DNA from 2 places in the Stenotrophomonas forensis genome. Region 2 is predicted to be linked to the other one. Evidence: riboswitches for the same ligand, from Rfam matches in the RefSeq annotation. Region 2 holds a riboswitch; the other holds the start of a gene.

Region 1 (5,155 bases), 1.0 Mb from region 2:
GATCGCTATTACGACAACCGCTACTACAACGACCGCGGCCGTCATCGCGGCTGGTAAGCGGCGGCACGGCTCACCGCGAGCGGGCGCAGGGACGGGCGGGTCGATGACCCGCCCGTTTGCGTTGGCCGCGGGCATGGCGTTGAATGCGCAGCCTTGGATGTGACTTTCCCCTTTCGGGCTGCGGCATGACTTCTTCCTCCCACCGCGTGCAGGGCCTCAACAACGACGAGGTCGCCGCCGACTGGCCACCGATCAGCACGCGGGACATCGGCTGGCTGCGCGAGCACTACCCGCAGCTTGACGGGCAAAGCCAGGCGCGCTGGCACAGCCCGCGGCCACTGTCGGCCGCCGCCATTGTCGACGGCGCGCAGGGTGCGGTGTTCATCAAGCGCCATCACCACAGCGTGCGCAGCGCGGCCTGCCTGGAAGAAGAGCACCGCTTCATCGCGCATCTCGCGGCGGCAGGCCTGCCCGTGGTCCAGGTGCTGGCGGCCGCCGATGGCCATACCGCCGTCGAACAGGGCGAGTGGACCTTTGAACTGCACGCCGTTGGCGTAGGCGACGATCTGTACCGCGATGCAGTGTCGTGGTCGCTGCTGACCGATGTCGCGCAGGCCCGCGAAGCCGGCCGCATGCTGGCGCGACTGCACCAGGCTTCGGACAGCTACCACGCGCCGCAGCGCAGCACCCATGTGCTGGTCGCGCGCGACGATCTGATCCGTGCCGACGATCCGATTGCAGCAATCAAGTCTGACCTGGCCACACGCCCCGGCCTGGCCCGCTACCTCGCACGCATCCCGTGGGAAACGCAGCTCCGCCGCGACGTACTGCCGTGGCACAGCGGCCTGGCCGAGCGCCTGCGCGACGAACCCCGGCTATGGGCGCACAACGACTGGCACGTCTCCAACCTGCTGTGGCGCGACGGCCAGGTCAGCACCGTGCTGGATTTCGGCCTGGCCTCGCCCACCAGCGCACTGTTCGACCTCGCCACCGCGATCGAGCGCAACGCGGTGGCGTGGCTGCAGCTGGAGCGCGGTATCGAGGCGGTACGCATCGACATCGCGCTGGCCCTGCTCGACGGCTATCGCCAGGTGCTGCCGCTGTCGGCCACGCGCGTGCACCTGCTGGCCGACCTGCTGCCGATGGTCCATTTCGACTTCGCACTGTCCGAAGTGGAGTACTTCGAAGGTGTCACCGGCTCGACCGCGAATGCCGACGTAGCCTGGCAGCCCTTCATGCTGGGGCATCCGGCATGGTTCCACAGCCCCCCCGGTCAGGCACTGCTGCAGGCCCTGCACGCCGCGGCATGAACGCCACCGGCTCGCAAATCCGTACCATTTGTAGTGAAATGGTCACCTGAAGCGGGGGTGCCTGGATCTGCCAGGCTGAGAGAGTCCCTTGGAACCTGATCCGGTTTGCACCGGCGTAGGGAGCTTTGAGCCGCAGCCACACCCCCGTCATGGGCCGTGCACCTGCGCGCCGTCGCTTCGTCTCCCTTGTTGTCCGAAGACGAACCGAATGAACCGCTGCCTGCGCCCCACCCTGCTCTCCCTCGCCCTCTGCGCCGCGCTGCCGCTGCATGCCAGCGAGGCCGACGCTGCTCCCGATGTGGCTGCCACCGGCGCCGAACGTTCGCCCACCGAACTGGCGGCGGTGCGCGTGCAGGCCGGCAAGCCGAAGGCGGATACCTCACGCGTGAATGCCTTCGGTGGCGGTTCGTGGAAGGACACGCCGGCTTCGGTGAACGTGCTCGAGCGCGACTATCTCGACCGCCGCCAGGTGCGTTCGCTGTCCGAGCTGGCCAGCAACGATGCCTCGCTGGGTGATGCGTATGCACCCGTGGGCTATTACCAGAACATCGCCATCCGCGGATTCGCGCTCGATGCCGCCACCGGCTATCGCTTCAACGGCCTGTCCATCGCTGGCGAACAGCGCCTGGCGCTGGAGAACGTGCAGGCGGTGGAGATCCTCAAGGGTGAAGCCGGCCTGGCCGCCGGTGTGATGGCGCCGGGCGGCATCATCAATTACATCGGCAAGCGTCCGGCCGAAGTGCGCACCGCCACGCTCGGCACCGATTCGGAAGGCTCGCGCTACGTCGCCGTCGATGTCGGCCACTGGATCACCCCGCGTTTCGGCCTGCGCCTGAATGCCGCATGGGATTCCAGCAATTCCTACGTCGAGCACGCCGATGGCCGCCGCAACTTCTACTCGCTGGCCGCCGACTGGCTGATCGGCGAACGCGGCAAGCTGGAAGTGGATGCCAACTACCAGACCAGCTCGCAGCGCTCGGTGTCCGGCTACCAGCTGCTGGGCGCGCGTGACCTGCCGCGCGGTGTCGATCGCGAGCACCTGCTCGGCTACCAGCCGTGGCAGCGCCCGGTGGATATCGCCAGCACCAACATCACCGCCCTGCACACCTACGACTTCAACGACGCGTGGCAGTCGCGCGTCTCGGTCGGCCACAGCCGCTCGGTGATCGATGACAACGTCGCCTTCGCCTACGGCTGCTATTACGCCGCGCAATGCGCCGATGGCAGCGTGCCGGGCAACTACTTCGCCCCCAATGGCGACTACGACGTCTACGACTACCGCAGCCCCGACGACACCCGGCGCAACCAGCAGGCGCGTGCCGAGCTGCGCGGCCGCTTCGAGACCGGCACGGTCGGCCACCAGCTGACCGTCGGTGCCGACTATTTCCGCCGCACCGTGGACAAGCGCCCCAGCGTCAACGAGTACGTCGGCACCAGCAACATCCACGACGCGCAGGTGCCGGTGTTCGAGCCGTCGCCGAAGATGCCCGGCCCGTCCGCACGGCGCCTGGACAGCCGCCAGACCGCATTCTTCGCGCTGGACCGGATGAGCTTCGGTGACGACTGGCAGTGGCTGGCCGGTGGCCGCTTCGTGCGGCTGGATGAACGCGCGTACGACAAGCGCGGCACCCCACAGCGCCACAGCCGCCTGTCGCGCTTCCTGCCGCAGACCGCGCTGGTGTGGAAGGCGACCGACCAGCTCAATGCCTACGCCAGCTACGTGCGCGGCATTTCGCTTGGCCAGGAAGCGCCGTTCTGGACCAGCAACGCCGATACCTTCCTGCCCTCGGTGCAGTCGCGGCAGCTGGAAGTGGGCGTGAAGTACGTGCCGGTCGAGGCGTTGACCCTGGGCGCAGCGGTGTTCCGCATTTCGCAGCCGTACCAGTACGCCCAGCCCGACAACAGCGACGCTGGCTATACCTTCGTCCAACAGGGCACACAGACCCACACCGGCCTGGAGCTGACCGCCAACGGCCAGCTGACCGATGCACTGCAGATCGTGGCCAGCGCCAGCGTGCTGCAGGCGCGCGCGCGCGACACCGGCACGCCGGCCTATGAAGGCCATCAGCTGGTGAACGTGCCGAAGGTGCGCGCCAGCGTGCACCTGGCCTACGCGTTGCCCTTCGTGCAGGGCCTGGAGGTGACCGGGGGCTGGCGTTATGCCGGTGCCAAAGTCGCCCGTGCCGATGGCGGCGTGCGTGCACCGGACTACTCGGTGTTCGATGCCGGCCTGCGTTTCCAGCACCGCCTGCACGAGCGTGCGGTGACCTGGAACCTGTCGGTGGACAACGTGTTCAACCGCTTCTACTGGCGCGATACCGGCAGCAGCGGTGGTGACTACTACCTGTTCCCCGGCGCACCGCGACAGGCCCGCCTGTCGGTGACGTTCGCGCTGTGAGCGGCGCCGTGCTCGAGTGGACCGCCGCGCTGTGCAGCATCCTCGGCGTCTGGCTGATGGCCCGGCGCCGGCTGTCGGCATGGCCGGTGGGTCTGCTGTCGGTGACGTTGTACGGGCTGGTGTTCGCCGAGGCCAAGCTGTACTCGGACACCCTGCTGCAGGTCGCCTTCGGCGGCTTCCTGGTCTACGGCTGGCTCAACTGGCGCCAGCACGCGGCCGACGAGGGCAGCGTCCGCATCGTGCCGCTGGCGCGCGGCAAGCTGCTGCGCGACCTGGCCATCGGGCTGTGCGGCGGCGTGGCGCTGGGCGCGGCCATGCACACCTTCACCGATGCCGCACTGCCGTGGCTGGACGCGATGCTGACCGCGCTGAGCCTGGTCGGCCAGTGGTGGCAGGCGCGCCGCCACGTGGCGTGCTGGTGGGTGTGGATCGCAGTGGACGTGGTCTATGTGGGCGCCTACCTGTTCAAGTCGCTGCACGTGACCGCGGCGCTGTACGTCTTCTTCCTCGGCCTGGCCGTGTTCGGCCTGCGCGCGTGGAGCGCGGCCGCGCGCGAGCCACAGGGTGCACCCGTACGTTGATGAGGAGGGCCAGGCTGTGCGCTGGCCATCCACAGTAGAGCCACGCCATGCGTGGCTGAGGGGTCACCCGTAGGCGCATCCACGCAGGGCGTGGCGCTACTTCGGTTCCAGCGCCAGGCCCAGCCGCAGCGGCTGGCGCATGTCCGGCGGTGGCGCCTGCAGGGGTGCGGCCAGCAGCGCCGCGCGCAGATCCGCGTCCACCTGCCGGTCGCCCAGGCTGTCGAATTCCAGTTTCGAGATGCGGCCATCGGCGGCGATCCACACGCTGACCGGCAACGGTGTCGGCGTGTCCGGATGCGCCTGCAGCCATTCCAGCACACGCTGGGCCTGCGGGTCCTGCTCCAGCTGCAGGCGCTGCTGCAGCTGGCCGCCCACGGCGGCGGCATAGGCCATCCAGTGCGCAGGAGCGTCCTGCGCGGACACACTGGCACTCCCCAGTGCCAACGCGCCGAACACCGCGGCCAGCGGACGCCACCAGCGCCGCATGCCGCCCTTGTTCCCTGTCCTGGCCATCGCCTGCCTCCTGCGCTCCCATCCAGCGCGCCATGGTCGGCGTCGTAGATGACAGGCGGATGGCGGAGGGTAGAGTCGAGCTTGCTCGACTGCCTTGGCCTGGTTATGGCGCAGTCGAGCAAGCTCGACTCTACGGCCGCGTAACCGGCGATCAGTCGCCCAGATCGGCCAGCATCTTGCGCGCGGGCGCGAAGAAGGTCACGCCGGTGACGGCGGTGGAGAAGTCCAGGATGCGGTCGTGCAGCGGCGCGGGATTGCCGATGAACATGCGTTCCAGCATCGTCTCGATCACCCACAGGCGGCGCGTGTAGCCGATGAAGTAGGTGCCGTACTCGCCACGGCCCGGCGTGGCA
Region 2 (5,155 bases):
GCCGGCACCGCGATGCCGACGGGAACCACGCCTGCGGCGCCTGCCAGCGCCAGCGGCGGATCGGCGATCTCACCGATCTCCATCGCAGGCTCGGGCGCTTCCAGCACCTGGACCGGAACCAGCAGCCGGTAGCCGCTCTTGGCGATGGTCTCGATATAGGCCTGGCCGTTGTCGTCGTCGTTGGCAAATGCCTTGCGCAGCTGCGTGACCGCCTGGGTCAACACGTCGTTGGTCGGCAGCGTGTCAGGCCACACTTCGGCAAACAGCTCCTCGCGGGTGACCACCCGGCCGGGCTGGCGCAGCAGCACGCGCAGCACACCCAGCGCCTTCGGTGTCAGCCGGCGTGGACGACGCGCACCCGCAACTTCGACCTCTCGCGAGGACAAAGTGACGACGCATTCGCCAACCTGGATGCGGTCGGCCTCGGGCGGCTGTGTTTCGCTGCTGTTCATTTTCCGATATACAGTAGGGACGGGCCTGGGCAGGTTTCACCAGCGATACCGTCCCCATGCAGGGACAACAAAAAGCCAGATTCCGCACAAAGCATCGGCGCATACCGCAAAAACAATTACGCGTACCGATATTAGCCTAAGCCGGTTACCCCGCCTATGACGGGGTCGACACTCAGGCTCTCTCTCGCCGACGCATTCACATAATCTGCATCACCATTCGCGCCCCTGTGGGCGCGAAATTTTTATCTGGCGTTCATTTTCACATGCGCCGGAGCATCGTCAGTCCGACCAGTCGTGAAACCACCAGCGCGACATACATGACGCCCGCGAACTGTTCGAGCATGACCAGTGCCCGCGCCTGCGGATGCAGCGGCACCACATCGCTCAATCCGACCCCGGACAACAAGCTGAAGCTCAGATAAAGCAATTCCATCCAGCTGCGCTGCGGCCCCCCGCCCGTGCCCTGGAAACTGCCCGGGTACCACTGCTGGCAGACCGCGAACGCAAACGCGAACGCCCAGGCCAGCAGCGTGAAAGTCGCGCCGGCCGCAAACAGCTCATCACGGGTGACTTTATGGTCCTGCAGCATGTAGGCGATCAGCGCACCGGCCGTGTAGAAGTACAGCAGGCTCTCCAGCAGCTGCGCCGTGGTCAGCAGCGCGCTGCGGTCCAGCAGGGCGCCGGCCAGCGAGAACACCACCGAGGGGATCGCCAGCAGCAGCGCCAGCCAGGTGCCCAGCGGACTGCGCTGCACCACCCACAGGGCAAGGCCAAGCACCGCCATCCCGAACATGCCCAGCGCCGCGCGGCCGGCGGCGGTGTCATCCAGCGCGGGATACAGCAGCACCGCCAGCAGTTGTGCACCCAGCAGCCAGGCCGAGGGATGGCGGCGGGCAATGGCCAGCCAGCGGGTGGTCATGGCAACAGGCATGGCGTCCTTTCCCCGGGGCGATGGGCGGAGGATAGCCGGACGCGGCGTGATGAGCGGTCGTGCCGGCTGCTGGCCGGCACGCCCCTTCGCGCATCACCCCTGGTGGTACACCTCGGCACCGGCGGCGCGGAATTGCTCCGACTTCTCCTTCATGCCGGCCTCGGCGTAGTCGCGCACGTCCTGGGTGATCTTCATCGAGCAGAAGTGCGGACCGCACATCGAACAGAAGTGGGCCAGCTTGTGCGCGTCCTTCGGCAGGGTCTCATCATGGAACTCCTTGGCCTTCTCCGGATCCAGGCCAAGGTGGAACTGGTCCTCCCAGCGGAATTCGAAGCGCGCCTTGCTCAGCGCGTTGTCGCGCACCTGCGCACCCGGGTGGCCCTTGGCGAGGTCGGCCGCATGCGCGGCGATGCGGTAGGCCATGATGCCGTCGCGCACGTCCTGGCGGTTGGGCAGGCCCAGGTGCTCCTTCGGCGTCACGTAGCAGAGCATGGCGGTACCGAACCAGCCGATCATCGCCGCGCCGATCGCACTGGTGATGTGGTCGTAGCCGGGTGCGATGTCGGTGGTCAGCGGGCCCAGCGTGTAGAACGGCGCTTCGCCGCACTCGCGCAGCTGCTTGTCCATGTTCTCCTTGATCAGCTGCATCGGCACGTGGCCGGGGCCTTCGATCATGGTCTGCACGTCGTGCTTCCAGGCAATCTTCGTCAGCTCGCCCAGCGTTTCCAGTTCGCCGAACTGCGCCGCGTCGTTGGCATCGGCGATGCAGCCCGGGCGCAGGCCGTCGCCCAGCGAGAAGGTCACGTCGTAGGCCTTCATGATCTCGCAGATTTCTTCGAAATGCGTGTAGAGGAAGTTCTCCCTGTGATGTGCCAGGCACCACTTGGCCATGATCGAACCGCCACGGCTGACGATGCCGGTCACCCGCTTGGCGGTGAGCGGCACATAGCGCAGCAGCACGCCGGCATGGATGGTGAAGTAGTCCACGCCCTGTTCGGCCTGCTCGATCAGCGTGTCGCGGAAGATCTCCCAGGTCAGCGCCTCGGCGCGGCCGTCGACCTTTTCAAGCGCCTGGTAGATCGGCACGGTACCGATCGCCACCGGCGAGTTGCGGATGATCCATTCGCGGGTTTCGTGGATGTGCTTGCCGGTGGACAGGTCCATCACCGTGTCGCCGCCCCAGCGGATCGCCCACACCAGCTTCTCCACCTCCTCGGCGATGCCGGAGGACACCGCGCTGTTGCCGATGTTGGCATTGATCTTGGTAAGGAAGTTGCGGCCGATGATCATCGGCTCGCTTTCCGGATGGTTGATGTTGTTGGGCAGCACCGCACGGCCGCGGGCGATCTCGTCGCGCACGAATTCCGGCGTGATGATCTTCTGGATCGACGCACCGAACGCCTCGCCGGGGTGTTGCTGCAGCAGGCCTGCATCGCGGATCGCATCCAGCCGCTGGTTCTCGCGGATGGCGACGAATTCCATTTCCGGCGTGATGATGCCGCGGCGTGCGTAATGCATCTGGGTGACGTTGGCGCCGGCACGTGCACGGCGCGGCAGGGTGCGTGCGGGGAAGCGCACCGCATCGAGCTTCGGGTCATGCTCGCGATCGCGACCGAAGGAAGAACTCAGGCCTTCGAGCTGCTCGGTGTCGCCACGCTCTTCCACCCAGCCGCGACGCAGCGCTGGCAAGCCAGCGGACAGATCGATGCGCACTTCCGGATCGGTATACGGGCCCGACGTGTCGTAGACCGTGACCGGTGCATTCTCTTCGCCACCGAACAGCGTCGGCGTGCGGGTCAGCGCGATCTCGCGCATCGGCACCTGCAGGTCCGGGCGCGAGCCGGGCACGTGGATCTTGCGCGAGCCGGGAATGGGCCGGGTCACGGATTCGGAGAGTTGCTGGGCCTGTTGCTGCAGGGCAGAGAGCTGTGCGTTCATCGGGCATCGTCCAGGAAGGTCAGGGACGAAGCGGCGGCGCACTGCCGCCACGCGCGGACGGTCCCTGGGCGGAGTCCGGGCATGGCAACATTGCAAAGCTTCCCTACGCCGGTATGAGCCGGATCAGGTTCCAAGGGACTGTCTCAACCGTGGCCGTTTGGCCGCGGTACCCCCGCTTCTTGCTGCGCATTAGAGCATAGAAAGCACTGCAGCTCATGACCGTTGCAGCCGCGCATCGCGTGGATTCGTTGTTTCTGTACTAACAGAGCCGTGACATCGCGTTCAGTAACGTGCACGTCCGTCGCATTCCAGCGACCGATGCTTCCTTCGCCGCCGACGCGGCCCCTGCCCGGCTCGCGCTGCACGCCGCCGGCCCCTCGCTGCAAGCTCTGCTCGCTCCCCTCAATCCCTTGATCGGAGAAGCTCCTTCATGGTGTTTCGCATTTCCATCGCACTGGTGCTCGTCCTGGTGCTGCTGGCTGGCTTCGCGCCCGGCCCGTTCAATACCGTCGTCCAGTCGGTACTCGCCGATGTCATCCGCAGTGTCGGTTGGCTCTATCTTCTGGTCGTGTTCCTGGCGCTGACCTTCCTGATGTACCTGGCCTTCGGTCGTTTCGGCAACCTGCGCATCGGCGGTGAAGATGCCGAACCGGAGTTCTCGCGCGCCAGCTGGATGTCGATGCTGTTCGCCGCAGGCATGGGCATCGGCCTGGTGTTCTGGGGCGCCGCCGAGCCGATTTCCCACTTCACCAAGCCACCGGAAGGCCTGGCCCCGCAGAGCATGGACGCGGCGCGGGCTTCGATGCGCTATGCGTTCTTCCATTGGGGCCTGCACCCCTGGGCAATTTACTCGCTGATCGGCCTGGCGATGGCCTGGTTCCAGTTCAACCGCAACGGCCGTGGCCTGGTCAGCGACATGCTGCAGCCGATCATCGGCCGCCACCATCGCGGCTGGATCGGGCGCGTAGTCAACATTGCAGCGGTCGTTGCCACTGCGATTGGCGTGGCCACCACGCTGGGCTTCGGCACCATCCAGATCGCTGCCGGCATGGAGCGCGTGTTCGGCCTGCACGCGGGCGTGCCCCTGCAGCTGACCATCATCGCCATCGCGTTCGTGCTGTACATGGCGTCCACCGCCAGTGGCGTGGAGCGCGGAGTGAAGTGGCTGTCCAACTTCAACCTTGCGCTGGCCGCGCTGCTGGCCGCCACCGTACTGGTGCTGGGCCCGACCGGATTCATCTTCGATACGTTCACCACCACCCTGGGCTCGTACCTCAACCAGCTGGTGACGATGAGTCTGCGCATGTCGCCGTTCTCGGGCAGCACCTGGGTGGCGGACTGGACCATCTTCTACTGGGCGTGGTGGATTTCCTGGGCTCCGTTCGTCGGCTCGTTCATCGCGCGCATCTCGCGCGGACGCAGTGTCCGCGAGTTCGTCATCGGCGTGGTTCTGGCACCGACCGTGCTGGGCTTCTTCTGGTTCGCGGTGTTTGGCGGCACCGCGCTGTGGGCGCAGATCTTCGGCCATGCCGATCTGGTGCAGGCACTGGGCAACGGCTATGAAACGGTGCTGTTCACCCTGTTTGACAGCATGCCGCTGCCCTTGCTGCTTTCCTGCATCGCGCTGGTGCTGCTGATGATCTTCTTCGTGACATCGGCCGATTCGGCGGTGCTGGTGCTGGCCAGCATGTCCACCGATGAAGCGGGCGATCCGCCGTTGAAGCGCAAGCTGGCCTGGGGCATCGCGGTGGCATTGATCGCAGCGGCACTGCTGCTGGCGGGCGGCCTGGATGCGCTGCAGGGCATGATCACGATCGCGGCATTGCCATTTGCG

The links. Region 2 has a riboswitch for thiamine pyrophosphate ahead of thiC (phosphomethylpyrimidine synthase ThiC). Riboswitches for the same ligand answer to the same signal wherever they lie in the genome.
Region 1: it holds a riboswitch for thiamine pyrophosphate, as region 2 does, so the genes downstream of both, K5L94_RS00775 (TonB-dependent receptor) here and thiC (phosphomethylpyrimidine synthase ThiC) in region 2, are expected to answer to the same signal.

The regions. Positions count from the first base shown of each region.
Region 1 is NZ_CP082270.1:162,413-167,567, reverse strand. It holds gene K5L94_RS00785 (glycine zipper 2TM domain-containing protein) at 1-57, shown strand, start outside; gene K5L94_RS00780 (phosphotransferase enzyme family protein) at 186-1,310, shown strand; TPP riboswitch at 1,354-1,449, shown strand; gene K5L94_RS00775 (TonB-dependent receptor) at 1,519-3,708, shown strand; gene pnuC (nicotinamide riboside transporter PnuC) at 3,717-4,289, shown strand; gene K5L94_RS00765 (hypothetical protein) at 4,386-4,802, opposite strand; gene K5L94_RS00760 (Dyp-type peroxidase) at 4,954-5,155, opposite strand, start outside.
Region 2 is NZ_CP082270.1:3,983,202-3,988,356, forward strand. It holds gene K5L94_RS18320 (winged helix-turn-helix domain-containing protein) at 1-452, opposite strand, end outside; gene K5L94_RS18325 (ion channel) at 712-1,383, opposite strand; gene thiC (phosphomethylpyrimidine synthase ThiC) at 1,477-3,321, opposite strand; TPP riboswitch at 3,404-3,505, opposite strand; gene K5L94_RS18335 (BCCT family transporter) at 3,752-5,155, shown strand, end outside.